One region of the Acutalibacter sp. LFL-21 genome, then DNA from elsewhere that is predicted to be linked to it. Evidence: predicted binding sites of a transcription regulator. Region 1 holds the regulator's gene; the other holds the start of a gene.
The links. Region 1 encodes HrcA, which represses chaperone genes, less so after heat shock. Its sites were predicted from a motif close to TGTTAGCACTCNNNNNNNNNGAGTGCTAACA; they were not measured.
Positions count from the first base shown of each region.

Region 2: ODJ80_RS06105 (co-chaperone GroES) is a predicted target of HrcA. The motif match lies at 1,752-1,782, and genes of this name have one in related genera.

Region 1 covers NZ_JAOTNT010000004.1:313,584-328,455, forward strand. Annotated here, with positions in the region: gene ODJ80_RS07060 (S-layer homology domain-containing protein) at 1-2,623, opposite strand, end outside; gene ODJ80_RS07065 (S-layer homology domain-containing protein) at 3,018-4,502, shown strand; gene ODJ80_RS07070 (YitT family protein) at 4,737-5,390, opposite strand; gene ODJ80_RS07075 (MerR family transcriptional regulator) at 5,467-6,288, shown strand; gene ODJ80_RS07080 (glycerate kinase family protein) at 6,367-7,509, opposite strand; gene ODJ80_RS07085 (MATE family efflux transporter) at 7,538-8,890, opposite strand; gene dnaJ (molecular chaperone DnaJ) at 9,076-10,221, opposite strand; gene dnaK (molecular chaperone DnaK) at 10,375-12,216, opposite strand; gene grpE (nucleotide exchange factor GrpE) at 12,292-12,843, opposite strand; gene hrcA (heat-inducible transcriptional repressor HrcA) at 12,894-13,919, opposite strand; gene ODJ80_RS07110 (pentapeptide repeat-containing protein) at 14,096-14,689, opposite strand.
Region 2 covers NZ_JAOTNT010000004.1:93,013-107,884, reverse strand. Annotated here, with positions in the region: gene ODJ80_RS06120 (transketolase) at 1-188, shown strand, start outside; gene ODJ80_RS06115 (transketolase family protein) at 181-1,125, shown strand; gene ODJ80_RS06110 (GNAT family N-acetyltransferase) at 1,196-1,630, shown strand; gene ODJ80_RS06105 (co-chaperone GroES) at 1,971-2,255, shown strand; gene groL (chaperonin GroEL) at 2,323-3,951, shown strand; gene ODJ80_RS06095 (sedoheptulokinase) at 4,082-5,416, shown strand; gene ODJ80_RS06090 (hypothetical protein) at 5,620-5,853, shown strand; tRNA gene ODJ80_RS06085 (tRNA-Ser) at 6,176-6,265, opposite strand; tRNA gene ODJ80_RS06080 (tRNA-Ser) at 6,316-6,404, opposite strand; gene ODJ80_RS06075 (putative ABC transporter permease) at 6,448-6,864, opposite strand; gene galE (UDP-glucose 4-epimerase GalE) at 7,055-8,071, shown strand; gene ODJ80_RS06065 (Maf family protein) at 8,055-8,633, shown strand; gene ODJ80_RS06060 (sporulation protein YunB) at 8,693-9,337, shown strand; gene ligA (NAD-dependent DNA ligase LigA) at 9,351-11,339, shown strand; gene ODJ80_RS06050 (galactokinase) at 11,357-12,595, shown strand; gene miaB (tRNA (N6-isopentenyl adenosine(37)-C2)-methylthiotransferase MiaB) at 12,871-14,280, shown strand; gene ODJ80_RS06040 (YlbF family regulator) at 14,383-14,784, shown strand; gene mutS (DNA mismatch repair protein MutS) at 14,842-14,872, shown strand, end outside.

The DNA of each region.
Region 1 (14,872 bases):
CGTACTTGTACAGCATCACAGCGAACTGCTCACGGGTCACGTTGCTGTCAGGATCGTACAGACCGCCGCCAATGCCCGCCACCACACTGTTCTGGGCGGCCCAGGTGATAGCGTCCACGGCCCAATGGCCAGAGGTCACGTCGGTAAAGGTAGAATCGCCGGTCACAGTGGGCTTGCCTTCCAGGTTGTAGAACAACTGGGCAGCCATAGCCCGGTCCAGCAGCATGCCAGGCTCAAAGGTGGTCTCGCCGGTGCCGGCCATGATGCCGTTCTCGTATACATAGGCCACGGCGTCATAGAACCAGTCGTCCCCTTCCGTCACGTCCGTGAAGGGCCAGGTGGGCTCTTCCGGCTCGGAGGGTGTGCCGCCGCCGGGGGTGGAGGGTGTACCAACTTCGCCTGTCACGGGGTTCCAAACCAAATTCCCAACCAAATAATCACTGATGTTGTTCTCATACGTACCGCCAGAGATGGAGAGGTCCACGCCGTTCACATCTGTTGTTCCATCCTGTTGCTTTGCCACGGAGACGGAACCAGCAAAGGTGCCGCCGGAAATGGAAGCAGATTGTCCATCCCCGTTGCCTTTAGAATTTTCAATATACAGAGACTTCTCTTCCCCGATATCTCCATCAGTCATCGTAAAGGTGCCGCCAATAGCGGAAGAGGTACTGTTATCCAGATTGATGCCACCCCAAAGGTTGCCGCTGGTGGTCAGGCCGTTGACGGTCAAATTCGAGCCCAGCGAGGTAACGCCATAGGTAGAACAGTTCTTGACTTCCACGTTTTCCAAAGTCACAGTCGTGCGGTTGTTTTCACTACCATTAGCTGTGAAAACATTGATGCCGGAACGAGGCGCACTCCCAGTAGTCGAACTGACTTCCCCTGTGACACCACCATCAATGGTTAAATCCCGGATAATGACATTTGCGCCATCCATTACATTGATGACATGATATTCACCACGAGTATCCCCACTGTTCAGAACATAATGCTCCCCCGCAGTGATGGTCTTGCCGTTGCCGTCCAACGTGATGTCTTTTGTGATATTGACAGCTCCTTGGCCGGAAGAAATGCCTGTTTCAGGCGCATCCAAGGTAAAATCTTTTACCAGCCGAATAGTATCGCCGTCATTGGCCGCGGAAATAGCGGCTGCCAAATCCGTATAGGTTACGGCAGTGGTTTCGTTGATTGCGACAATCTCAGATTCATCATTCTGATCTTTTTCATTGAAGATTGTGCCAGTTGCACCAGCATCTGAAGAGTCATCTATGTTTCCACTGACAGTAGAATCACCCAGAATTGCTGTAGAACCTTCACTGGTATTGCTTACATTGCCATTGATAGTTGTATCACGAATGGTCAAGCCAGTCTTGCTCTGGTTTGTCACATTACCGCTTACGGTAGTGTTGGAGATGGTCAGAGAAGTGTTTCCGCCATCTTGCGTGGTTGTGCTTGTGGTCAGATTGGAAACCTTGACAACGTCTCCGCTAATTTCTGCTCCTTCCGTTCCATCCACCGTGACAGTGATTGCCAAATCATCATATCCCATGGAATTGTCACTCATGTTTTTGTCGGAGACCACAATGGCAGGTTTCGTTCCCTCGTCTTCGGCAGTGTTGGTAACCACGGCATCGCCAGAGATATGAACATTAACATTTCCCACATAACCGCTGCTAGCTTTACCGACAACAATAGCACCCTGGGTGCCACCACTGCCGCCTGCAATGAGGTCCGAGTCATCTCCTACCGTAGTACCGATAATTTGTCCACCGGTAATGTTCAACTCGCCAGCACAAATACGAATTGCTTGTCCGCCGGAAATGGTACCGCCGGAAATATTTGAAATACCTACCGCAGGCAAGTAAAGCGCACAGCCGTCATCTGTTTCAGAGTTCACATTATCTCTGCCATGAATCGTTCCACCTTCAATATCCAGCGTAAAGCCCGCAAACTGGCCGCTGCTGGCATTGGTTCCAATGGCCATACTGGCAGTGATTTCTGCATCACCTGAAATGGTAACCAACATCAAATCGTTTCTTGTCTCCGTTCCGCTTGCGTTTAACCCTGTCCCAGGAACACCAGCCCCCTGGATATACATACCATAAGCATCGCTCTCCAGGGTACCACCTCGGATTTCGCAAACAACCTCTTTATTGTTAGCGAAAGAGTCCTTGGTTACAGCATTTACAACGCAATATCCCCATTTGGAATTATCAGTAGTTTCCCCAACAACAGCTTGTGTTGAAGTGGCCTCTATCTTGCCAGACTCCATGATGAATGTGCCATTGTTCAAAATGCCTCTAGCGTTGTCCACAGAAAGCGAACCAACCCCACCAGAGGAGCTATCCCGCAGGGTTAGCGAAGCGCCTTCATCAATGCGGAACAGATAAGCCAAAGCGTCCGCATTGCTCACAAGATCCCCGGAATTTGAAATTGTAAATCCGTTCAAATCCAACGTAAGGCTTCCCGTTACCTCATAGCTAGAGCTCAGCTCCACATTCTCCGTAAGCGTGATCACGCCATCAACGGGTGTTGGTAACTCTGTTGACTCCGCACTGGCCGCAACAGGGACCATTGCCAGCACGAGAACCAATGCCAGCAACACGGACATGAGTTTTTTCATCTGTGTTTCCTCCTTTGCGCATCACATAGATAGATCCTGTTGGGTTCCCAACAGGAGAAGGGGCATGCCCCTTCTTTGAATTTCTTGTCTGGATTATAACACATAATTTTATTTATGTCTATTTTTGCAAGTAAAAAATCCGGACTGTTTTTCGCCAAACCAGCCAATTCCCTCTAGGAACCTGCCGCGGGCATGGAAAAGCCTCCGGATGGGTGTTCTCACACTTACGCAGGATTTCGTGGCGCGCAGGAACGCCTCACCCACGGGGCGCCCTCTCCCCTTTCACAAAACATGGACAAATTCCCGCCAAACCAATTGACAATTCCATGCACTGTGCAGTATTCTTTTCTTATGCGGCGGAAAAGAATTCCGATCTACCGAGGAGGGATATTGTATGAGGAAAAAGCACTGCCGCCTGGCAGCCCTGCTATTAGCGGTACTCCTGTGCCTGACGGCCCTGCCGGTGAGCGCCAGCGCCGCTGGGGACGCCATGAGCCTGGATCAAGTTAAGGCACTGATGAACGCGGAGCCGCTCTACCCCCAAAAAACGGGCTACGTGGAGCTGGACCGGATGCTGGAAGAACTGGTGGCCCCTTACAGAGGGAAAGATACCTACACCACCCTGAAGGGCCTGTACGAATGGACTGTAAACAACATCGACTACAGCTGGAACGGGTACTCGCAGAACTACGCCCCGGCCTACGACTGCTTCACGCTGACCTACGACTTGACCTATGAGACCGGCCTTCCCCAGGCCTATCCCATCGACATGATCTATCGTGCCTATCACATGCTGACAGCCCGCACCGGCGTGTGCTACGACTGGGGCATCCTTTTCGCGGTGATGGCCCGGTATGTGGGGGTGGAGAGCTACGTTCACACGGGCATCCTGCGCATCGGCACCTGGACGGGCCACCACGGCTGGACCGAGCTGCGGCTGGGCGGGAAGAACTACATCTTCGACGGCCAGCAGGACTGGCGCTCCAAAGGGATTTACGGCTACATCCTCTACGACCATTTTGGCATCTCCATGGACAACGCTTGGCGCTACCAGCAGGAGACATCCGCCAATGGCCCCCGGGACGCCAGCATGCTCCCCGTGGACGCGCCCCGGGTGCGTGTTGCCAATGTGACGGTGATCCCTTCCCGCTCTGGGCAGGTGGAGGGCGGCGGCACGTGTGTGGGGGGCGAAGAGACCACCCTCTCCTCTGCGGGCGACCTGCCCGTGGTGGGGTGGTACTCTCCCAACAGGGTGCTCCTCAGCCAGGAGCCATCCTACACCTTGACCCCCACAGGCGACACCCGCATCTATGCGCTGTTTGAGGGGGACCGCTTTGTGGATCTGCGGGGAGACGCTTGGTATTTGGAGGACGTGATGCAGGCAGCCGATCTGGGAATCGTCTCTGGCGTATCGGAGGCCTTCTTCGAGCCCTCTGGCACGATGGACCGGGCCATGTTCGCCACCGTGCTGTACAAGGCGGCAGGCGGAGAAGATGCCTCGCCGGAGTCTCTGCCCTTTGAGGACATCCGCCCTGAGGACTGGTACGCGGAAGCCGTGAGCTGGGCCTATGACAACGGAGTGGTTCAGGGCATTTCCGACACGGAGTTTGCCCCTCAGTCCCGTGTCACCCGTGAGCAGGCCGCCACCATGATGATCCAATACCTAGAAAGCCAAGGGGTGTTCTCCGAAGCGGAAGAACCGGATTTCACCGATGCGGACCAAATCAGCGCCTATGCGCGAGCGCCCCTGGCCAAGGCACAGGACCTGGGCATTCTTGCCGGCTACACAGACGGCACCGTGGGCCCTCAAAACACCCTCACCCGTGCCGAAGGTGTAACACTGCTGATGAACATGCTCTCCTGCTTGGAGGCAGCGTAAGCGATACAGCAAATAGAAAGAGGGGCCTTATGGCAGAGAAGCATAAAGAAGTATTGTAAAAATACTGACCTATGCCAAGTAAACGGGAAATAAGAAAGCTCTATGTGAATGGGTGAACCATTTGCATAGAATTTGCATCTTTGTGAAATAAAGCCGGCCTAGGCTTCTACGGAAATAACCAAGCGCCCCTGTCCATCACAGACAGGGGCGCTTGGTTATTTTATATGGAGGGATTTACACGCCTTCCCCACACTGCTTAGAACAGGGCGGCTGAAAAGCTGTCACTTTGTCGATGAGGAAGGAAGACAGCGTAACAGTAACCAGGGAAAAGGCGATACGGGTGATTGGAATGTATGAAAGGGAGAGCAGCAGCACCGTCAGGTCGGTGAAGAGGTAGGCAAAGGAAAGCCGCCACCGAGTTACCTTGGAGATCACCAAGGCGAGGGCGTCATCCCCGCCGGAAGAGCCTCCCTGCCGCACAATAAGCCCCACGCCCACACCCACGAACAAGCCGCCCAGCACGGACGCTGCCAGGGGATGATCGGACAGATCCGGCAGCATGGGCGGGAATTGTTCCCAGAGCTTGTAGAACAGGGACACACAGGCTGTGGACAGCACAGAGGTGCGGATAAAGGAAAACCCCAGGTATTTGAAGGCCAGCAGATAGCAGGCCACGTCCAGCACAGGGGTGATGTAAGCCGGGGAAAAGCCCAGCCAATGCTCCACCAGCAGCATGGCGCCAATGACGCCCCCTTCTGTGATACCGGTCCGCTGGTGGATATTGTGAATTCCAAAGGTGGCTATGGCAGCCCCAAGAACAATGAAACACAGGCTTTTCCAGGTGAGCCCTTCCAAAAGTTTGGATTTTATTCGGGAGAAAAATGGCACAGTAACGCCTCCTTGCAAAATTCCCTTGCTAAGGCTATAATAAGGGATATAGTAACTATATTGTCAAGGGGTTTTTATGGACGAGCTTTTTTCCATTGGGGAACTGTCCCATTATCAAAACATCTCCAAGCAGACACTGATCTTCTATGATAAAACGGGGCTGTTTAAGCCCGCTTATGTGGACCCCCAGAACGGCTACCGTTATTACAGCGCTGCCCAACTGGATGAACTGGACACCATTCTTATCCTGAAAAAAAGCGGCCTTTCCCTGCAAAAAATCCGGGAACTGCTGGAACACTACACCACCAAGAGCAGCCTTTCCACCTTGCGGCAGCAGCTCTCTGTCATCGACGGACAGATGCGGGAGCTGCGGCATATCCGCGGCAGGCTGGCCCAGCGGTGCGACCTATTGGAGGAAGCCCAGCTCCACCGGGACGAGGCAGTGGCCCTGGAGGAAGCGCCTTTGCGGTACATTCTCTACCGGCCGGTGCAGTCCCCCGGCTCCCTGCGGGAGGTGAGCATCTCCACCAAGCAATGCTTCGCTGAGGCATTCCAGCGTGGGGTACCCATCTTTTTTCAAAGCGGGGTCATCGTGCCCCGGGAGAACATTTTGAGCCAGCGGTATACCCAGGCCTCCACCGCCTTTTTAACCACCGACCGGACGGACCGGGCCCAAAACCTGCGCCAGCTCCCTCCCGGAAAGTGCGTGTCCACCTATCATGTGGGGGACTACCCTTCCATCGGCCGCTCCTACGAACGCCTGCTGGATTATTGCAGGAAACACAGGCTGCGGCTGATTTCGGATTCCTACGAATTCTGCGTCAACGACTACATCACCACCCAAGTTGAAAGCGAATATATCACGAAGATCCTGTTTTATATCCAGCCGCTCCGCTGACAGGAGGGTTGTCCCCCGTCAGGGGGACATAAAAAAGCCGCCCTTGGGCGGCTTTTTTCATCCTATACGGGGATAGCCTTATACGTTCCCCGGCCGGAGGGCCAGGGTGCGGGCGATGTTCTCCATAGCCAGGGCCAGGTTCTCCCGGGCGTGGTGGCGGCTCTCGGAGAAGGGCTGGGCCGCCCGGTTGACGCTGAACACGGCGGAAAGCCCCTGGTCGTACATGGGCTCAAACCCGGGGCCTATCTGCCCCACCACGGCGATCACCGGCACGCCGGCCCGTTTGGCACGGCCGCATACCCCGGAGACCACCTTGCCCCGCAGGCTTTGAAAGTCAATCTTCCCCTCCCCGGTGAACACCAGGTCCGCGGAGGGAAGGCGCTTATCAAAGCCCAGGGTGTCCAGCACCACGTCGATGCCCATGCGCAGCCGGGCCCCGCAGAAGGCCGCCATGCCGAAGCCCAAGCCCCCCGCTGCCCCGGCCCCGGGCATCTGGGACAGGTCCCGCCCCAGGCACCGGCCGGCCACCTGGCCCAGATGGCGCAGCCCTTGGTCCAGGCGCTCTACCATGGGATCATCCGCGCCCTTTTGGGGGGCGAACACATAGGCTGCCCCATTCTCCCCATACAGGGGGTTGTCAATGTCGCACATGGCCACCAGCTCCACCCCCTCCAGGGCCTTGGCCACGGGGGTGCAGTCCAGGGCGGCAATCTCCTGCAAAGTGCCGCCGGTGGGCAGGAACTCCGTGCCGTCCTGCCGGGTGAACTTGGCCCCCAGAGCCGCGGCAGCGCCCACGCCTCCATCGTTGGTGCAGCTGCCCCCCAGGCCCAGGATGACTTTCCGCCGCCCCCGGCGAATCGCGTCTAAAATCAGCTCTCCTACGCCGTAGGTGGTGGCCCGCTCCGGGTCCAGGCGGCCCTCCGCCAGAGGGAGACCGGCGCAGGCGGCCATCTCGAGGACAGCGGTTTCCCCATCAGGAAGGAGGCCGTAAAAGCCCCGTACCTGCTCTCCGAAGGGCCCAGTGACGGGGAGTTCCACCCGCTCTCCCCCAGCCGCGGCCAAAAAGGCCTCTACACTGCCCTCTCCCCCATCGGCCACGGGCAGGCTGGTGATGTCCGCCTCTGGGAAAACGAGGTGGAGCTGCTCCGCCATGGTCTCACACACCTGGCGGGAGGTCAAAGTGCCTTTGAAGGAATCGGGCACCAAAAGGATTTGCTTCATGGGCACATTCTCCTTTCAGGAAAGACGGTCACAGCTTCAGCTTCGTCCAATTGCCCTTGCGGAACCGGAAGAAGGTGAGCAGGAACCGCACCAGCTGATCCAGGGCGGTGCCCAGCCATGCGCCCATCAAGCCCAGGCCGATGGGGTAGCACAGCAGCCAGCTGGCACCGGGACGGATAAACGTGACGCTGATGAAGGAGACCAGCGCTGTAAACTTGGTGTCTCCCGCACCGCGCAGGCAGCCGAACTGCACCACCTGTTCAATCTGCATAAACAGCACTACGCTGAGAATGCGCATAATCATGGCGCCGTAATCCAGGATGACGGGGTCGTTGGAGTAGAGGAGGAAAATCTCTTTGCCAAAGAAAAAGTAGATAAAGCCCATCACACAGGCGCAGCACAGGCCCAGCCGCTGGCACACGCTGCCGTAGATCTTGGCCATGTCCGGCCGCTGGCGTCCCAGGCTTTGACCGATAAGGGTGATAGCCGCCACGGAGAGGCCATCTCCGAAGGAGAAGGACATGCTCATCATATTGCTGCCGATCTGGTGGGCAGCCAGCTCTGTGGTGCCCAGACGGGCCACTGTCATGGAGAACAGCAAAAAGCCGATGCGCAGGCACACCTGTTCCACCAAAGAGCTGGACCACACGTTGCCGATGGACTTCACGCTCTGCCGCTCTGGCAGCCACCCCTTAACCGAGCGCAGGTTGATAAAGCTGTCCTTCCGCAGGACAGAGGCGATGCTCAGGGCACAGGCGCACACCGTGCCCAGCACGGTGGCGATGGCAGCGCCCCGCACCCCCAGCTCTGGAAAGCCCAGGTTGCCGCCGATGAGCAGGTAGTTGAAGATGACATTGACCACATTGGAGATCAGGTTGGTGACCATGGCAATGCGGGTGTTCCCCGCCCCCCGCTGGGCGGCGTTCAGCACCAGGCTGACGGTGTTGAACACCTGGCCTCCCATGATGATCTGCAAATACTCCACCGCATATTCGTGGGTGTCTGGCTGAGAGCCCACCAGCCGCACTATGGGGCCGGCAAAGGCAACGAATACGGCGCTGGTGAGGGCCGTCATTCCCAAAGTGATGAGCAGGCACATGCGCACCACCCGGTTGGCGCTTTCCCGGTCTCCGGCGCCTTTGCGGCGGGCCACAATGGCCGAAACAGCCACGTTCAGCGAAAGGAAGAGGGCCAGGCCCAGCATCTTGGGCTGGATGGTCAGCCCCACAGCAGCAATGGCATAGGACCCCATGGTCCCCACCATGATCGTATCCACCATGCCGGCCAGGTTGACAAAAAAGGACTCCAGCACAGAGGGCCAGGCCACCGCAAGAGTGGTCTTTAAAATCTCCCGGCTAGGAGGGATGTCCCCCATCTCCATGCCTTTGCAGACCTTTGCGGGATTGATAAATCGCACCGTTCTCCACTCCTCAAAATAGTTGATATTGCAACAATTGTACCATGTTCTGCCTAGGTTTGCAAGGCAGCGGCACATTTTTTATTGAAAAAAGAGGAAAAACCGCACAAAGCAAAGGGCCCCGGCAAATTGCCGGGGCCCTTTGGGCCTCATTCTCCAAACAGATCTTTCAGCTTTCCAAAAAAGCTTCTGCGCTTTTGATAATTCTTCTCATCGCTGGCTTTGTCCAGCTCACCAAGGAGTTCCTTTTGGCGCTTAGAAAGGTTCCGAGGCACCTCTACTGTGACCTGGACGTATTGGTCCCCCCGCATCCGGGTATTCAGCCCCTGGATGCCCTTGCCCTTCAGGCGGAACACATCGCCCGGCTGGGTGCCCTCATGGACGTGGTAGCTGACCTTGCCGTCCAGGGTGGGCACCTCCACGTCAGCGCCCAAGGCAGCCTGGGTGAAGGTGATGGGCATTTCGCACCAGACATCGTTGCCGCGGCGCTCGAAAATGGGGTGCGGCCGCACGGAGATATACACATGCAGATCCCCGGCAGGCCCACCGTTCGATCCCGCGTTGCCATGGCCCCCCACATTTAAAATCTGCTCGTCATCAATACCCGCCGGCACTGTGATTTCCAGGCTTTTCCGGCGGCGGACCTTGCCTTTGCCTCCGCAGGTTTTGCAGGGGGTTTCCACCACCTTGCCCGTGCCGCCGCAGCGGTCACAGGTCTGGGTGGACTGCACTACGCCGAAAGGCGTGCGCTGGCTGATGCGCACCTGCCCTGTGCCGTGGCAGTGCTCACAGGTCTTGGGGCTGGTGCCTGCCGCAGCGCCGGTGCCATGGCAGTCGGCGCAGTCCTCAATCTGAGAGTAAGTGACGGTCTTCTTGCAGCCTTTGGCGGCCTCTTCAAAGGAGATGGCGATGTTGGCCTGCACATCACTGCCCCGCCGGGGGGCATTGGGGTTCTGACGGCGCCCGCCGCCAAAGCCACCGCCGAAGAAGCTGTCGAAGATATCGGTAAAATCGAAGCCCGCGCCTTGGAAGGGGTTTCCTCCCGCCGCGCCGCCGCCGAAATTGGGGTCCACCCCCGCGTGGCCGAATTGATCGTAGCGCGCCCGCTTCTCCTGGTCGGAGAGAACCTCGTAGGCCTCGTTGACCTCTTTGAACTTGGACTCCGCATCCTTGTCCCCGGGGTTCAGGTCCGGGTGATACTTTTTAGCCAGCTTCCGGTATGCCTTTTTGATCTCGTCCTCGCTGGCCCCCTTGGCCACGCCCAGAACCTCGTAGTAATCCCGTTTATCCGCCATGTTCCATCACTCCCAAACAGCAGGCTCGCTGCTTTTCTCACGCAAAATTCGCAAAATTTCCAGGGGCCCTTCCAGCCCCAACACCCAAAGACGCGAGGACGGTCTCCCGCCCCCGCATCCTTGGCCGGTCATGCCTTGGAAAAAGCCAAGGCCTTAGTCAACTTCCTTGTAGTCGGCGTCGTAGACATTGCCGTCGCCGCCGTTATCTCCGGGGTTGCCGCCCTGATAGGGAGGCTGCTGGCCAGGCTGGCCGCCCTGGGGCGCCTGCTGCTGGTACAGCTTCTCGCTGGCAGCGTAAACAGCCTTCTGCAGTTCGTCCATGCCGGCCTTGATCTGCTCCACAGTGCCATTCTTCAAGGTCTCCCGCAGGGCCGCCACTTTGGTGTTGATCTCGTTCTTATCGGAATCCTGCATCTTATCGCCGCTGTCGGAAACCAACTTCTCAGCGGTGTAGCACAGGTTCTCGGCGTTGTTCTTGGTGTCCACTTCCTCACGGCGCTTCTTGTCCTGCTCGGCAAACTGCTCGGCGTCCTTCACAGCGCGGTCGATGTCCTCCTTGCTCATGTTGGAGCTGGAGGAGATGGTGATGTGCTGCTCCTTGCCGGTGCCCAGGTCCTTAGCGGACACGTTCACGATACCGTTGGCGTCGATGTCGAAAGTGACCTCGATCTGAGGGATGCCCCGGGGAGCGGGAGCGATGCCATCCAGCTTGAACAGGCCCAGCTGCTTGTTGTCCCGGGCAAACTCACGCTCGCCCTGGAGGACGTTGACCTCCACCTGGGTCTGGCCGTCAGCGGCAGTGGAGAAGATCTGGCTCTTCTTAGTGGGGATGGTGGTGTTGCGGTCGATGATCTTGGTCATCACGCCGCCCATGGTCTCCACGCCCAGGGACAGGGGGGTGACGTCCAGCAGCAGCAGGCCCTGGACCTCGCCGCCCAGCACGCCGGCCTGGATGGCGGCGCCGATGGCCACGCACTCGTCGGGGTTGATGCCCTTAAAGGGCTCTTTGCCGATAAAGTTCTTCACAGCCTCCTGCACGGCGGGGATACGGCTGGAGCCGCCCACCAGCAGCACCTTGCTGATCTCGCCGATGGACAGGCCGGAATCGCTCAATGCCTGACGCACGGGGCCCATGGTCTTTTCCACCAGGTCGGCGGTGAGCTCGTTGAACTTGGCGCGGGAAAGGGTCATATCCAAGTGCTTGGGGCCGGTGGCGTCGGCGGTGATGAAGGGCAGGTTGATGGCTGCGCTGGTCACGCCGGAAAGCTCGATCTTAGCCTTCTCGGCGGCCTCTTTAATGCGCTGCATGGCCATCTTGTCGCCGGAGAGGTCAATGCCCTGCTCGGCCTTAAAGCTGTTCAGAATCCAGTCCATGATCCGCTGGTCGAAGTCATCGCCGCCCAAGCGGTTGTTACCGGCGGTGGCCAGCACTTCCTGCACGCCGTCGCCCATCTCGATGATGGACACGTCGAAGGTGCCGCCGCCCAGGTCGTAGACCATGACCTTTTGGTCGTTGTCCTTATCCACGCCGTAGGACAGGGCCGCGGCGGTGGGCTCGTTGATGATGCGCTTTACATCCAGGCCGGCGATCTTGCCGGCGTCCTTGGTGGCCTGGCGCTGGGCGTCCGTGAAGTAAGCGGGCACGGTGATGACCGCACTGGTGACAGGCTCGCCCAGGTAGGCCTCGGCATCGGCCTTCAGCTTCTGCAGGACCATTGCGGAGATCTCCTGGGGGGTGTAGCTTTTGCCGTCGATGGTGACCTTGTAGTTAGAGCCCATCTCCCGCTTGATGGAGGAGACGGTGCGCTCCGGGTTGGTGATGGCCTGGCGCTTTGCCACCTGGCCCACCATGCGCTCGCCGGTCTTGGAGAAAGCCACCACAGAGGGGGTGGTGCGGGCGCCTTCCGCGTTAGGGATAACAACGGGCTCGCCGCCCTCGATGACAGCCACACAGGAGTTTGTAGTACCCAAATCAATGCCGATTGTCTTTGCCATAATAAACTACCTTCCTTTGTTCTCTAAAATATCGTTACAGGATTTCGTATATGTCAATGTGTTGGACTTGCGCTGTTAGTTGGCCACCTGGACCATGGCGTGGCGGACCACCCGGTCCCCCAGCTTATAGCCTTTCTGATACACGGCGGCGATGACGTTCTCCCCCAAGGACTCATCCTCGATGTGGGCCACGGCGTTGTGCAGGTTGGGGTCGAAAGCCTCTCCCACTTTTCCCATCTCCGTGAGGCCCAGCTTTTCAAAGCAGGCCTGAATCTGGTGCTCGATCATCTCCACACCCTTTTTCATGTCCTCGGCGGAGGCATTCTCCTGGCCCAGGGCCCGCTCGATGTTGTCGGCGATGGGGAGCAGCTCCTTTACGGTATCGCTGACCGCATTGTTGTAGATGGCGCTTTTCTCGTTAGCAGTGCGCTTGCGGAAGTTGTCATATTCCGCAAGCACCCGCAGGTGCTGCTGTTTGTGCTCTTCAAACTCTTTTTGAAGCTTTTGCAGTTCGGTCTCCTCCGGAGGGCATTCCTTTTTTTCAGCCTCCTCCGGCTGGGACGCTTCTGCTTTCTGCTCCTGGGTCTCCGGCGTCTGCTCCGGCTCTTTCTTCTTATCCTTTGCCATGTTCCCGGCTCCCTTCTATAATCTCTATGGATTCAGCGGCCCGGCCGCTGTCATTCATCCTTCATCAAAACAGTGAGCTGCTGCCCCACCTGGGCGGCAACGTATTGCAGGACGGAAGTCACCCGGGGGTAGTCCATCCGAACAGGCCCCAGAACCGCCAGAGCCCCCGCATCCTGCCCGTCCACCAGATAGCGGCTGACAGCCAGAGACGTCTTATCCAGCTCTGGCCGGCCCAGCTCCCTGCCAATGCGTGTGACCACATGCCCCGGACGCTGCCGCAGCAGCAGAACCAGGTCCTCCCGGCGCTCCAGCAAATCCATCACCCGGCGGGCACCCCCGTGCTCCAGCTCGGGGTAGAACAGCAGGTTCATCTGGCCGCCCAGGAACACCTCGGTGCCCATGGTATCCCGCGCCACTTCCAGAAGGGCCCGCATGGGCGCCCCCATCAGGACGTACATCTGCCCCAGGCTGACCCCAATGCCCTGCAGCAGGGCCGGAGTGATATCGGCCACCGCCTTGCCGGCCAGTTTGCCGTTGAACACCCGGAAGAACACCCGCAGGATATCGTTGGTCAAATCGAAGTCACAGTGAAACACCCGGTTCTTCATGGTGCCGGCGGAGCTCATCAGGATAAGCATGGCCGTGCGCCGGCTGGTCTGGACAAACTGCACTGCCTTTACCCGGGCGGCATCCCCGCTGGGGGTGGTGGCGATTCCCACGCACCGGGTCACCCCCGAAAGCAGCCGGGAGGCCCGGCCCAGCAGTTTCTCCGGATCGTAAGAGCCGGAGAGAAGCATGGAGTCAAAAGCGCGCCGCTCCTCTTCCTTCAGCTCGGGAACCTTCATCAGGTGGTCCACATATTCCCGATACCCTTTCTGAGAGGGGATCCGCCCGGCCGAGGTGTGGGGCTGCTCTAAAAGGCCCAGCTCGATCAGGCCGGCCATCTCATTGCGCACCGTGGCCGAGGAAACGCCCACTTCGTCCGCGATGGCCTTGCTCCCCACGGGCTCGCCGCTTTTGATATACCCGGCGACCACGGAGGACAGGATGCGCTCCTTTCGTGGCGTAAGCTCCATGCCTTTCACCTCCGCTGGTTGTTTTAGCACTCTTTTACTTCGAGTGCTAATCCATGCTTATACTGTACCACCTAGGTCAGCAAAAGTCAAGGAGCTTTTTGTAAATTGTTTATGAATGGCCCCAAAGGGAAAAACAGCAGAAAAAAAGCCGCCCACAGGCGGCGTTTCCAACGGGGTTATAATTCTTCGATGACCACTCCCAAGGCAGAGAGCAGGTTTACGGCCTCTGGCAATGAAAAGCGGGCCCCCTTGACACGGTTGCTTTCCAAGGAGAAAAAATACTCCTCCGCGCCACGAAAGTCCGCCCCGGACAAGTCGTTCTGGGCAAAGGAGGTTCCCCCCAAGCGGCACTCCTGAAAGCTGGCCCCCTCCAGATGGCAGCCGTCGAACACACTGCCGGACAAGTCCGTCCGGGAGAAGTTGAAGCTCTTCAGGTCCAAGCCAAAGAACACACAATGGCGCAGGGAGCAGCCGCTCAGGCTGTCGAAGGGCAAAAAGCCCATCTCCCTCTTGCGCTCGTCCAGCAGGGCGGACCAATCCACCCCGGAAAGGGCGCAGTTCTCAAAATCGCAAGAGAACATCTGGCAGCCCCGCAGCTTGGGGGCCGCCACCTTGCAGTCCACAAAACGGCAGCCGGAAAACCGGCAGTTCACCAGGGAAAGCTCTGTAAAACGGCAGCTTTGGAACAGGCAGTCCTCCAGCAGCAGGCCAGAGAGCTCTTCCCCTGCCAGCTCCAGTTTAGAAAAGACCTCTCCGCAATATTCTTTCATAACGGCACCTCCCGGAGGGGCAAGGGCCCTGCCCTTCTGAGTTCTCACACGCTTTCTCACCGCCGGCGCCCGTTGTTGGCACAAGGCCGTTCCCGCAGCACAAGAAAAGCGGCAAGGCCCAGGCCCTGCCGCCATGTGGAGCTACTGGTCAGAATCGAACTGACAACCGGTGGTTGTCCATAA
Region 2 (14,872 bases), 220 kb from region 1:
AAGCTTTTGACGCAGCCCGGGCCTGCAAGGGCAAGCCCTTTGCCATCATCGCCAAGACTACCAAGGGCAAGGGTGTTTCCTACATGGAAAATCAGGTGGGCTGGCATGGCAAGGCCCCCAACGCAGAGGAATATGAAGTGGCCATGAAGGAACTCAAGGAGAATCTGGAGGTGCTGCAGAATGGCTGAAATGGTGAAAAAAGCCACCCGTGAGAGCTTTGGGGAAGCCCTCACCGCCTTGGCTGAGACGAACCCCGACATTGTGGTGCTGGACGCCGACCTGGCGGAGGCCACCAAAACCGGCATCTTCAAAAAGAAGTACCCCGAACGCTTTATTGACTGCGGCATCGCAGAGTGCAACATGATCGGCATTGCTGCCGGCTTGGCTACCTGCGGCAAGGTGCCCTTTGCGGCCTCTTTTGCCATGTTTTCTGCGGGCCGCGCCTTCGAGCAGGTGCGCAACTCCGTGGGCTACCCCCATCTAAACGTAAAAGTGGTGGGTTCCCATGCAGGCATCTCTGTGGGGGAGGACGGCGCCACTCATCAGTGCTGCGAGGATATTGCCCTTATGCGCTCCATTCCCGGCATGGTGGTGCTCAACCCTGCCGACCACTATGAGATGCAGGCCGCCGTTAAGGCTGCGGCTGCGTATGTGGGCCCGGTGTACATCCGCTTGGGCCGTCTGGCTGTAGAGAGCGTTCACAACAACGACGATTACCGGTTCGAGCTGGGAAAAGGCATTACCCTGCGGGACGGCAAGGACATCACCATCATCGCCACCGGCCTGCTGGTGCAGGAGGCTGTCAAGGCCGCCAAGTCCCTGGAGGAAGCCGGTATTGACGCCCGCGTCATCGACATCCACACCATCAAGCCCTTGGACCAGGAGCTGGTCCTGAAGGCCGCCAAGGAGACTGGCCACATTGTGGTGGCAGAGGAGCACAACGTCATCGGCGGCCTGGGGGAGGCTGTGGCCTCTTACCTCAGCGAGGTGTATCCCACTCCCGTCACCAAGATTGGCGTCAACGACACATTCGGCCATTCCGGCCCTGCTGTGGACCTGCTGAAGGAGTTCGGCCTGTCCGCGGAAAATATCGAAGCCACTGTAAAAAGGGTTCTGGACAAGTAAGTCCGGCAAGGGGCTGCCGCTTTGCGGCGGCCTTTTTTGTTCCAGCAGGCAAGGCGGAAAGGAGCGCTTTATGGAACGGATCATTCGAGAGGCGGCTTTGGCGGATTGTTCCGCCATTACCCGCCTAAACCGGGAGGAAATGGGCTACGATTATCCCCAGGAAAAGACCTTTGTTAAGCTGCAGGCATGCCTGGCAAACCCTGCCCATAGAATTTTTGTGGCGGAATGGGGGGGAGAGGTGGTGGGCTACCTTCACCTGGAAGAGTACGATGTGCTCTATGCCGGCCACATGGTGAATGTGTTGGGGATCGCCGTCTCCAGTGCCTGGCGCCGCCAGGGGGTGGGCAGGGCCCTCCTGTCCGCCGGAGAAGCCTGGGCCCGTTCCAAAGGGGCAGTGGCAGTGCGCCTTGTCTCCGGAGAGGCCAGGAAAGGCGCCCATGCCTTTTACCAAAACCTGGGATACACGGGCAATAAGCTCCAGCGGAACTTCAAGAAACCCCTGTAAAATGGACGGCCTCTGCCGCCCTTTTTTTGCGGGGAGCAGGCTGAAATTTATGAAGAGAATGTTAAAAGTCAATTTTTTCAAAAAAGCCCCTTGACTTTTACTGACCATGTGGCTACAATAGTCTTAGCACTCGGGAATAAAGAGTGCTAAATTCCCGAGACGCCAGATCCTTCCTATCGGGGGAAGGGCCCCTGGCGGACCACGAGAGCATTTCCTTTTTCGCTGAATATTCCAGCGGTTTTAGCATTCTCCCCCGCAGAGTGCGAAAACATCAGATAGAGGCGGGGAGAAAGGAATGGGCCGCAAATCTCAGAATACTATCAGGCCCAGGTGTTGTGTTATGACGATCAAACCCCTTTTTGACAGAGTGCTCATCCAGACGGAAGAGGCAGAGGAAACCACGAAGAGCGGCATCGTGCTGGCTGCCAAAAGCCAGGAGAAGCCCCAGATCGCCCGCGTGATCGCTGTGGGCCCTGGCGGTGAGGTAGATGGCAAAGAGGTGAAGATGTACCTGAAGGAAGGCGACCGGGTCATCTGCGCCAAGTACAGCGGCACAGAAGTGAAGGTGGATGGCGAGGAGTACACCATCGTCCGGCAGAGCGACGTGCTGGCCGTTGTGGAATAAAAATTGCGTTTATCCCATTCTTTTGATTTCTGATTTTTATTTGAGAGAAGAAAGGATTTGACATACTATGGCTAAGAAAATCATCTATGGCGAGGACGCCCGCAAGGCTCTGCTTTCCGGCGTCAACCAGCTGGCGGATACCGTAAAGATCACTCTGGGGCCCAAGGGCCGCAATGTGGTGCTGGATAAGAAGTTCGGCGCCCCCCTCATCACCAACGACGGCGTCACCATCGCCAAGGAAGTGGAGCTGGAGGACCCCTTTGAGAACATGGGCGCCCAGCTGGTGAAGGAAGTCGCCACCAAGACCAACGATGTGGCTGGCGACGGCACCACCACCGCCACCCTGCTGGCCCAGGCCCTGGTCCGCGAGGGCATGAAGAACGTCACTGCCGGCGCCAATCCCATGGTGCTCCGCGGCGGCGTGCAGAAGGCCACCAAGGTCGCTGTGGACGCCATTGAGAAGAACGCCCATCAGGTTTCCGGCACCAAGGATATCGCCCGTGTGGCGGCTGTTTCCTCTTCCAGCGACGAGATCGGCCAGCTGATTGCCGACGCCATGGAAAAGGTCACCTCTGACGGCGTTATCACCGTGGAAGAGTCCAAGACCGCTGAGACCTACAGCGAGGTCGTGGAAGGCATGATGTTCGACCGGGGCTACATCACCCCCTATATGGCCACGGATACCGACAAGATGGTGGCCGAGCTGGATGAGCCCTATATCCTCATCACTGATAAGAAGATCTCCAATATCCAGGAAATCCTCCCCCTGCTGGAGCAGGTGGTCCAGTCCGGCAAGAAGCTGCTCATCATTGCCGAGGATGTGGAGGGCGAGGCCCTGACCACCCTGATCCTGAACAAGCTGCGCGGCACCTTCACCTGTGTGGCTGTCAAGGCCCCCGGCTTTGGCGACCGCCGCAAGGAGATGCTGGTGGATATCGCCACCCTGACGGGCGGCCAGGTCATCAGCGAGGAGCTGGGCCTGGAGCTGAAGGACACCCAGATCTCCCAGCTGGGCCGTGCCCGCCAGGTGAAGGTGGACAAGGAGAACACCATCATCGTGGATGGCGCTGGCAACTCTGAGGACATCAAGAGCCGCGTCAGCCAGATCCGCGCCCAGATCGAGACCACTACCTCTGAGTTTGACAAGGAGAAGCTCCAGGAGCGCCTGGCCAAGCTGGCTGGCGGTGTGGCTGTCATCAAGGTTGGTGCTGCCACTGAGATTGAGATGAAGGAGAAGAAGCTCCGCATCGAGGACGCTCTGGCTGCCACCAAGGCCGCTGTGGAAGAGGGCATTGTGGCCGGCGGCGGCACCGCTCTCATCGACGCCATCCCCGCTGTGAAGGCCTATGTGGATTCCACCGAGGGCGACGAGAAGACCGGCGCTTCCATCGTGCTGAAGGCCCTGGAAGAGCCCGTGCGTCAGATCGCTGCCAACGCTGGCATCGAGGGCTCCGTCATTGTGGAGCAGCTGAAGAAGGACGGCAAGGTTGGCTACGGCTACAACGCCCTTACCGGCGAGTTCCAGGATATGATTGAGGCCGGCATTGTGGACCCCACCAAGGTGACCCGCTCTGCCCTGCAGAACGCCTCCTCTGTGGCTGCTACGATCTTGACCACCGAGAGCCTGGTGGCCGATATCAAAGAGCCCGCTCCCGCTGCCCCTGCGGCTGGCGGCGAGATGGGCGGCATGTATTGATGCGCCCCAAAGGCTGAAAACACATCGAGTGAAGAAAAGGTCTCCAGCGCAGGCTGGGGGCCTTTTTGCGCGCCTTGACAGCCCCTTGCCCCGGCCGGTATAATGAAAGCCAAAGAAGGGGGCGTGAACGGTGAAGAGCATTGGCATCGACTTGGGAACCACCAGCATCAGCGTCAATGTGGTTTCTTTTCCCGGCCTGACCGTATGGGGAAAGGAGACCTTGGAAACGGGGGGATTTCTGGAAAGCCCCCATTCCTGGGAGCGGGCCCAGGACCCGAAGAGTGTTCTCTTCCGGGTGCGCCAGGTCCTGGACAGCCTTCTGGACCAGTGCCCGGACGTGGCCGCCATCGGCCTGACAGGCCAAATGCACGGCATCCTCTATGTGGACGGGGAGGGTAATGCCCTCAGCCCGCTGTACACCTGGCAGGACGGCCGGGGAGGGCTTCCCCTGTCCCAGGGTAAAAGCGCCTGCCAGCTGTTGGGGGAAAAGGGCGCCCGCTGCGCCCCGGGCTATGGGATGGGCACCCATCTGTACAACTTGAAAATGGGCCTGGTGCCCCCGGGGGCCCAGAGCTTCTGCACCCTGGCGGACTGGCTGGGCATGGCCCTCACCGGCCGGGAACGCCCCTTGCTCCACCAGAGCCAGGCGGCGGCCCTGGGCCTCTATGACAGCGCCTCCCGCTCTTTTCAGGAGGAGATCGCCCGGTCTGTGGGGATGAACCCCGCCCTTTTCCCCTCGGTCACGGGGGAGCTCTCCCTGCTGGGAGAGTACCGGGGCGTGCCCGTCAGCGTCTCCCTGGGGGATAACCAGGCCAGCTTTTTGGGCTCGGTCCGCCGGGCCCGCCAGACCCTGTTGGTCAATGTGGGTACAGGGGCCCAGATCTCCCTGTACGCAGAGCGGCCTTTCCAAGCGCCGGGCGCCGAGTCCCGCCCCTTCTTGGGCAGCTCTTGCCTGCTGGTGGGCTCTACCCTGTGCGGGGGCGCCGCTTACGCCGCCTTAGAGGGCTTTTTCCGAGAGTACGCCGTGGCGGCCGGAGCCCCGGACCAGCCCCAGTATGACGTGATGGCCCGCCTGCTGAAGGAGGCGCCCAGCCGTCCCTGGCAGGTGTGTACCGCCTTTTCCGGCACCCGGGAGGATCCCAGCGCCAGTGGTTCTGTCCAAGGCCTCCGCCGGGAAGACCTCCATCCCGCCGGCTTTATCGCAGGTGTGCTCTACGGCATGGCCCAGGAGCTTTACGGCTTGTATCAAGTGATGAAACCGGGGGCGGGGCTTCCGCCCCAGAATCTGGTGGCCTCCGGCAACGGGGTGCGCCGGAACCCCTGCCTTCAGCGCGCCTTGGCCGAGACCTTTTCCATGCCCCTCTCCCTGGTGGAGGCCCAGGAGGAGGCGGCCTTCGGGGCGGCACTCAGCGCCCTGGGCGCCACGGGACGGCTGTCCCTGAAGGAGCGGCTGGGAATTGAGTGACTTCCTCTGTGCCGAAGGCAGAGAGGCCGAAGGACCGCATTGCGTTTTCTTTACAGAGATTTTACCCGCTTGTGCTTGCGGGTGTCCTGTACCCTTGCTATGCTGAAAAAAGAAAGGCGCTGCAAGGGGAACCCTGCTTGTCTTGTGCAGCGCCGCATAGGATGGGGCGCAGGTTCGCGCCCCGGAGAGCGAGGTGCCATGATATGGATGAGAAGGGTTTCCGGCAGCTGGCAGTGGAGGCTTTGGCCTGGTTGAGAGAATATCCCCAGCGGGCGGCAGGGCTGGGTCTGTTTTTCTTGGGCTGCCTGTTGGCTGCCTTGGTGAGAGGCGGGGGAGACCCCCTTCGGGACTTTGCCTCCGGCACGGCGCTGGGACTGGGCGTGGGCTGTATGGCAGTGGGGGCCGTGTTCTTGGCCCTGTCCCTGCGGAATAAGTGACACCCTTTTGCCTGTGACGGTGATGGCATAACGCCTTGGAAATTCCTGCTGCAGGGGGAGGCGGCGCCGCTTAGAAGCGCAGGGAATCAAGCGAGAAGAAAAACCGGGCCCGGGGCGTTTTACGCGCCCGGGCCCGGCCTGTTTAGCCGCCAGGAAACAGATCTCCCTTGAACCCCCGTGAACAACGAAAAAGCTGCATTTTGATTTCTCAAAATGCAGCTTTTAACTTGTCTGACTGTTCAGAAAAATACTCGCTACAAACGCGGGCGAAAAGGCAAAAGAAAACCCGAGCCTGGAACGCGAATTGCGTCCAGGCTCAGTCTGGCGGAGAAGGAGGGATTTGAACCCTCGCGCCGGTTTCCCGACCTACTCCCTTAGCAGGGGAGCCCCTTCACCACTTGGGTACTTCTCCATGGTGAAATATGAAAAACGCTATCAACCGCTTGTAGCAGAACTGGCAGGTGGCGGAGAGGAAGAGATTCGAACTCTTGGTCCCTTGCGGGATCACTAGTTTTCAAGACTAGCTCCTTAAACCACTCGGACACCTCTCCATCTCTGAGGCGAGATTTATGATATCATATTCCCATGGAAAAGTCAACGGTTTTTTTCCAGAAGTATCCGGTCTCCCAATTCAGGGGTTTCTGTGCCGTGCAGCAGCTCGCACAGCGCAATGGCCGGCAGGGAAAGGCCCAGCCAAAGAAGGGAGTAGGGAAGGCACACCTGGCCCAGCAGGTTCAGGGGCACCTCCGAGTAGTCCCAGATGCGCAGGCCCAGCACCCGGTTAAGCAGAATTCCCAAAGCAAATTCAACCCCTGTAATCACCCCCGCCCCCGCGGTGCACCGGCTGAGCATGTCCCTGTCCTTCAAACGGCTGCAGCAAACCCGGTCGATCAGGCACAGGCACAGCCCTCCTGCCAGCGCCATGGAAGAGTGCGTCCTGCCCCGCCAGGCCATTTCCAGTGCAGGATACAGGCAGCTGCCCGTCAGGAATAAAAGCGCTTCCGTATACATAAACTATGCCCCCTTGGAAAAGTATTGCGCGTTTGCTAGTATTGCCTCGCTTGGGGCGGTTTATTTCCACTTTCCGTGGGAAATCTCGGAAACGCCTTGTATTTTCCGGCCCTTTTCCCTTATAATAGTCACAATGGCAGGCACGCCCTTTAAAGGGCGCCAGCTGAAAATCGGGAAGGAGTGTTCGCTTATGAGGATCCTTGTCACCGGCGGCGCCGGATATATCGGCAGCCACACCTGTATTGTCCTGCTTCAGCAAGGCCATGAGGTGGTCATTGTGGATAACCTCTGCAACAGCAAGCCCGTGGCTGTGCAGCGCATCCAGGAGCTTTCCGGCAGGAAAGCCGCCTTTTATCAATATGACCTTCGGGATGAAGAACATCTGCGCCAAGTCTTTCAGAAAGAGAAGATCGACGCGGTCATCCATTTCGCCGGCCTGAAAGCCGTGGGGGAGTCTGTCTCCATCCCTCTCAAATATTACGACAACAACCTGATGTCCACCCTGGTGCTTCTTAAGGTGATGAAGGAGTTCGGCGTGGGCAACTTTGTGTTCAGCTCTTCCGCCACCGTGTACGGCAATCCCGCCTCTGTGCCCATCCGGGAGGATTTTCCCCTCTCCACCACCAACCCTTATGGCGCCACTAAGCTGATGATCGAGCGCATCCTCACCGACTGCGCCCACGCGGACCCAGAGTTCCACCCGGTGCTCCTGCGGTACTTCAACCCGGTGGGCGCCCACGAGAGCGGCAAGATCGGGGAGGACCCCAACGGCATCCCCAACAATTTGGTGCCCTATATCACCCAAACCGTGGTGGGCAAGCGGGAGAAAGTCCACGTCTTTGGCGGCGACTATCCCACCTCTGACGGCACTGGCGTGCGGGATTATATCCATGTGGTGGACCTGGCCCAGGGCCACGCCGCTGTGCTGCCCCTGTTTGAAAAGGGCTTCGCCGGGACCAAAATCTACAATTTGGGCACCGGAAAGGGCTACTCCGTGCTGGAGATGATCCAGGCCTTTTCCAAGGCGGCGGGCAAAGATATTCCCTACGTCATCGACCCCCGCCGGCCCGGGGATATCCCGGCCTGCTACGCCGACTGCACCAGGGCCTATGAGGAGCTGGGCTGGAAGGCGGAAAAGACCTTAGACGACATGTGCGCGGACTCTCTGCGCTGGCAAAGGATGAATCCCAATGGCTTTGAAGATTGAACGAAAACTGATATTGGCCTCCGCCTCTCCCAGCCGGAAGATGCTGTTGGAGCAGGCGGGCCTGGATTTCGAGGTGGTGGTTTCCGGCGTGGACGAGACCGTTCCCCCGGACTACACCCCCGCCCAGACCGTGGAGGCTCTGGCCCAGCGCAAGGGGCAGGCCGTACAGGCCCTCCGCCCGGAGGCGCCCATCATCGCCGCGGACTCTGTGGTGAGCATCGACGGCCTGATCTTGGGCAAGCCCAAGGATGACGAGGCCGCCAAGGCCACTTTGCGCCGCCTCTCCGGCCGCACCCACGAGCTCATCACCGGGGTGTGCCTGCTGATTCACGGCCGGATGGACCTGTTCCACCAGGTCACCCGGGTGACCTTTTACCCTCTGACAGAGGAGGAGATCGCCGAGTATGTGGCCCTGGGGGAGTCCCGGGGCCGGGCCGGAGCCTACGGCATCGAAGGCATCGGCGTGGTGCTGGTCCAGTCCATCCAGGGGGATTACCCCAACATCGTGGGCCTGCCCGTGGCGGAGACCATCCGCCGCCTACATAAGCTCTTAGGGGGCTGATATCCCCGCCCGCACCTGAACATGCCTCCCCGCGTAGGATGGAAGGTGGAGGTGAGTCCATGAGCGGGACGATACATAGGCTGCGGCTGAGCCGCCGGGGAGGAAGACGGAAGGGGAAGGGAAAAGCGCTGCTGGCCTTTGCGGCTGCCCTGCTGGCAGGGGGGCTGTCCTTTTCCGAATGGGGCCTGGGCTCCATCTCGGAGGAGCTGACCCAGGAGGCCGCCCGGGGCTACGTGCTCTCCTGCGTAAACCAGGCGGTGGCCCAGGCGCTGGAAGAAGAGCAGGCTTTCGTCATCGTAGAGCGTGACGAAGCCGGGGCGCCCCTGGCCGTCCACACCGACGCCGCGGCATTGAACGCCCTGCGGGTGCAGGTGCTGGAGCGCTTGGAGGAGACCCTCAACGGCAGCGTGACAGTGGAGGTTCCCGCGGGCAGCCTGACGGGCATTGCCCTGCTCAACGGCCGGGGCTTTCCCGTGCCCCTGTCCATGAACCTGGAGGCCGCGGCGGACCTGTCCTTTCACACGGAGTTTGTCTCCGCTGGCATCAACCAGAGCTGCCACCGGGTCACTATGACGGTGACAGTGCAGGCCTATTCCCAGTCCCAGCGCTTTCAAACCCAGGCCCAGGTGGAGACCTCCACCGTGCTGGCAGAGACGGTGCTGGTGGGACAGGTGCCGGAAATGGCCCTTTTGGAAAATCAATAGAAGGAACGAAGCTATGGAAAAACAAGAAGCACAGCGCCGGCTGGCGGAGCTGCGGGAGCAGGTCCGCTACCACAGCCGGAAATATTATACGGAGGACGACCCGGAGATCAGCGACTTTGAGTATGACCAGCTCTACCGCCAGCTGGAGACCTTGGAGGGGGAGTATCCCGAACTGGTCACGGAGGATTCCCCCACGCAGAAAATTGGCGGGGCGGTGTACAACACCTTTGCCGAGGTGGTCCACCAGGTGCCCCTGGAGAGCCTCCACGATTCCTTCTCCCAGGAGGAACTGCGGGACTTCGACCGCCGGGTGCGGGAGGCCGTGGGGGACGTGGAGTATGTGGCGGAGCCCAAGTTCGACGGGCTCTCCGTGGCCCTGGAGTACCGGGACGGCCTGTTTGTCCGGGGTTCCACCCGAGGGGACGGCGTCACCGGCGAGGATGTGACGGAGAACATCCGCACCATCCGCTCCGTGCCCAAGATTCTGCGGGAGCCCGTCCCATTTTTGGAGGTCCGGGGCGAGGTGTACATGTCCGACCAGAGCTTCCAGCGCCTCTGCGCCCGGCAGGAGCTTCTGGAAGAGAAGCCCTTTAAAAACCCCCGCAACGCCGCGGCGGGCTCCCTGCGCCAGAAGGACCCGAAGATCACCGCCCAGCGGGAATTGAGCATCTTTGTCTTCAACGTCCAGCAGGTGGAGGGCCATGCCCTCTCCCGCCACGACGAGTCCCTGAAGTGGCTTGGGAAGCTGGGCTTTCCCGTGCCGCCCCTGTACCGCACCTCCGGGGATATGGAGGAGATCCTCTCCTTCATCCAGGAGATCGGGGACAAGCGGGGTGAGTTCAACTTCCCCATCGACGGGGCTGTTGTCAAGGTCAATGACTTCGCCCAGCGGGAAGAGCTGGGCAGCACCGCCAAGTTCCCCCGGTGGGCCGAGGCCTTTAAGTATCCCCCAGAGGAGAAGGAGACCACCCTGCTGGACATCGAGGTGAACGTGGGCCGCACCGGCGTGCTTACCCCCACCGGCCGTTTTGAGCCCGTGACCCTGGCGGGCACCACTGTCAGCCGGGCCACCCTCCACAACCAGGATTTCATCGCGGAGAAGGACATCCGTGTGGGCTCCCGGGTGGTGCTGCGCAAGGCCGGGGAGATTATCCCTGAGGTGGTGGCGGTGCTCTCCCACCCTGAGGGCTCCCAGCCCTATCACTTGCCGGAGACCTGCCCCTCCTGTGGGGAGCGGGTCACCCGGGTGGAGGGGGAGGCGGCCACCCGCTGCACCAACCCCCAGTGCCCGGCCCAGCTGCTGCGCAACCTCATCCACTTTGCCAGCCGGGACGCCATGGATATCGACGGCCTGGGCCCCGCCATTTTAGAGCAGCTGCTCCAGGCGGGGATGGTGGCCTCTCCGGCGGACCTGTACACCCTGCAGGTGGCCCAGCTGGAAAAGCTGGACCGCTTCGGCAAAAAGAGCGCCGAGAACCTGGTGGCCGCGGTGGAGCGCTCCAAGCAGAACGACCTGTACCGGCTGGTGTATGCCCTGGGCATCCCCCACATTGGGGCCAAGGCGGCCCAGGTGCTCTGCGGGGCCTTCCCCACCATGGAGGCCATCCAGAACGCCCCGGAGGAAGAGCTCTCCCAGATCGAGGGCTTTGGGGGCATCATGTCTCAAGAGGTGGCAGCCTTCTTCCAGAAGGAGTCCGCCCGGGCCCTGGTCTCCCGCCTTAAGGAGCTGGGGGTGAATATGGCCGCCCAGCAGCAGGAGGCCAAGGGCACCTTGTTGGCGGGCAAGACCTTCGTGCTCACCGGCACCCTGCCCACCATGAGCCGGAAGGAGGCAAGCCGGCTCATCGAGGAAAACGGGGGTAAGGTCACCTCTTCCGTTTCCAAAAAGACAAGCTATGTGCTGGCCGGGGAAGAGGCCGGCAGCAAGCTGGAGAAGGCCCTTCAGCTTGAAATCCCTGTGCTCACGGAGGAGGAGCTCCTCCAGATGATAAAAAGCGAGTAGAGAAAGGCGGAAAGAATATGATCTGCAAATTCGAGGAATTGTATCAGCAGGAGGCTGCCTCCCAGCGGCCCCGCTACCAGGCCCTGCGGGAGGGCTTTGCCAAGCAGTTCGGCAGCGACGCAGGCGGCGAATACTTCAGCGCCCCCGGCCGCACCGAGGTGGGCGGCAACCACACCGACCACAACCACGGCCGGGTGCTGGCCGCCGCGGTGAACCTGGACGCCGCGGCCTATGCCCGCAAGACAGAGAACGGCATCGCTGTGCTGAAGTCTGCGGAATACCCCAAGCTGGATATGGTGGACCTGAACGACCTGTCCGTCCATCCTGAGGAGGAGGGCACCTCCGCCGCTCTGCTGCGTGGCGTGTGCGCCCGCTGCAAGGAGCTGGGTTACAAGATTGGCGGCTTCGAGGCATTCACCATGACCCGGGTTCTCAAAGGCTCCGGCCTCTCCAGCTCCGCCGCTTTTGAGGTCCTGATCGTCACCATCCTCAGCCACCTGTACAACGATGGGCAGATCGACCCGGTCACCGCGGCCAAGATCGCCCAGTATGCGGAAAACGTGTACTTTGGCAAGCCCTCCGGCCTGCTGGACCAGATGGCCAGCTCTGTGGGCGGCTTCACCTCCATCGACTTCAAGGACCCGGAGGCTCCCGTCATCGAGAAGGTGGACTTCGACATCAGTGACCAGGGCTACGCTCTCTGCGTGGTGGACACCGGCGGCAACCACGCCAACCTCACCGGCGAGTACGCCGCCATTCCCGCGGAGATGAAGCAAGTGGCCGCTTATTTCGGCAAGAAGTTCCTGCGGGAAGTGGACGAGAAGGAGTTCTACGAACATATCGGCGACATCCGCAAGCAGACCGGCGACCGGGCCGTGCTGCGGGCCATGCACTTCTTCGACGATGACCGCCTGGCCTGGGAAGAGGCCCAAGCTCTCCGCGCCGGGGATTTTGAGGCTTTCAAGGGGATGGTGCTCTCCTCCGGCCGTTCCTCCTTCCAGCGGCTGCAAAACGTCTTCGCTGTGGTGGACCCCCAGGAGCAGGGTTTGACCCTGGCCCTGGCCCTCACGGAAAAGCTTCTGGAGGGAGAGGGCGCTTGGCGCGTTCACGGCGGCGGCTTCGCGGGGACCATCCAGGCTTATGTGCCCCTGGCGCGCCTGGAGGAGTACCGTGCCGCCATGGAGAAAGTCTTTGGCGAGGGCGTCTGCTACACCTTGTCCATCCGCCAGGCGGGCGGCACTAAGGTGGAGTTTTGATAAAACTGCTTTGAGACGAAAGAGCCTCCGGTTTGCCGGGGGCTTTTTTGGCGCCTGAAAATCCCTTTGCGGGACGTGCAGATTGCCAGGGCAAGCGGCAATGCCGCTGCCCGCCGGTAAATCCGGCCCTGGCGGCGGCTTGTTCTTTTCCCACGGCCAAAGATAGGAAGGGCTTTTCCCTTGCGGTTTTTCCCGAATTGTGCTATACTACCTACAGGTTGTGCCCGGAAGACAAGGGGAACACAGCCTGTATTTATGGATGAGGAGTGTGGCCCTTGGAAAACCAGCTTGCCCAGGAAGAACTTTCCCGGCAGAAACTCTATATGGCCGATGTGGCTGAGATGATGAAAGTCCGGGCCCGGGGGCCGGTGCCCCTGGCCTATGTGCGCACCTACGGCTGCCAGCAGAATGTGGCCGACGGGGAGAAAATCAAGGGCCAACTCAGCGAGATGGGCTTTGAATTCGCCGGTTCCCCTGAGGAGGCGGATTTTATCCTCTTCAACACCTGCGCTGTGCGGGAACACGCCCAAGACCGGGTCTTTGGCAACGTGGGGGCCCTGAAGAACATCAAGCGCCGCCATCCCGCCACCATCATCGCCGTGTGCGGCTGCATGACGGAGCAGGAGCACGTGGCCGAGCGCTTTAAGAAGAGCTATCCCTTTGTGAATATCGTCTTCGGCACCCACGTCATCCACCGGCTGCCGGAGATGCTCTACACCACCCTCACCGATTCCAAGCGGGTGTTCCTGCGGGGCCACGAGGGGGAAGAGGTCCTGGAGGGCATCCCCACCCGCCGGGACGGCACCTCCCGGGCTTGGGTGACGGTGATGCTGGGCTGCGACAACTTCTGCTCTTACTGTATCGTGCCCTATGTGCGGGGCCGGGAGAAGAGCCGCCGCCCGGAGGAGATCGTCAGCGAGTGCCGGGAGCTCATCCAGGCCGGCTACAAGGAGATCACCCTTTTGGGCCAGAACGTCAACTCCTACGGCAAGGGATTGGAGGAGCCGGTGAACTTCGCGGAGCTTCTCCGCCGCATCGACGCCATCCCTGGGGATTACCGCATCCGGTTTATGACCTCCCACCCCAAGGACGCCAGTAAAGAACTTTTCGACGTCATGGCCCACAGCCAGCACATTCCCCATTACATCCACCTGCCCTTCCAGTCCGGCAACGACCGGGTCTTGCGGGAGATGAACCGCCGCTACACCCGGGAACAGTATCTGGAGCTGATCCGCTACGCCCGCAGCGTCATGCCGGATGTGAGCTTTACCTCCGACGTGATCGTGGGTTTCCCTGGGGAGACCTACGAGGAGTTTCAGGACACTCTCTCCCTGATCCGGGAGGTGGAGTTCACTTCCTTGTTCACCTTCATCTACTCCCCCCGGGAGGGGACGAAAGCGGCCAAAATGCCGGACCCCGTCTCCCACCAGGAGAAGACCCAGTGGTTCGCGGAGCTGTTAAAAGTTCAGGAGGAGGTCGCCGCCCAGCGCAGCGCCGCCATGGTGGGCCAGACCTACCGGGTGCTGGTGGAGGAGCGAAACGAAAAGTCCGGCCTGCTTTCGGGCCGCACGGCCTCCAGCGTGGTCATTGACTTCCCCGGCGGGGAGGAGCTTATTGGCCAGTACGCCCAGGTGAAAGTCACCGCCGCCCGCAGCTGGATGCTTTCGGGGGAGCTGGCGGAGTGACGCCTCACCCCGCACCGGCGCAACGGTTTTTGGAAAAGGGGCCGCAAGGCTTTTTGCAATATTTTAAGAAAGTTCAAATTCAATTCATAAGGAGAAATTACAATGGATATCATCGAAATGACAAGAGAACTGGGCCGGGCCCTGCAGAACGACGAGCGCTACATCGCCATGATGGCGGCCCGCCAAGCCAGCGACGAGGACGAGGCTTTGCAGGAGGCTATTGGCGAGTTCAACTTAAAGCGCATGGCCATTTCCAACGAGGCCCAGAAGGAGGAGCGCAACGAGGAGACCCTCCGCCGCCTGAACGACGAGTTCCGGGCTGTGTATCAGAAGATCATGGAGAACGAGCACATGCTCCGCTATAACGACGCCAAAAACGAGTTTGATGCCCTGCTGCAGCAGATGACTGGCATCCTCAGCTTGTGCGCCGAGGGCGAGGACCCCGCCACCTGCGATGCGTCCTCCTGCGGCGGCAACTGCTCCAGCTGCGCCGGCTGCCACTGAGAGAAACACGGGGACGGCCCGCGCCCCCTGGAAATGGAAAGGGTTGGTTAAAGCACAATGGCGGATTTTTCCCCGATGATGAAGCAAT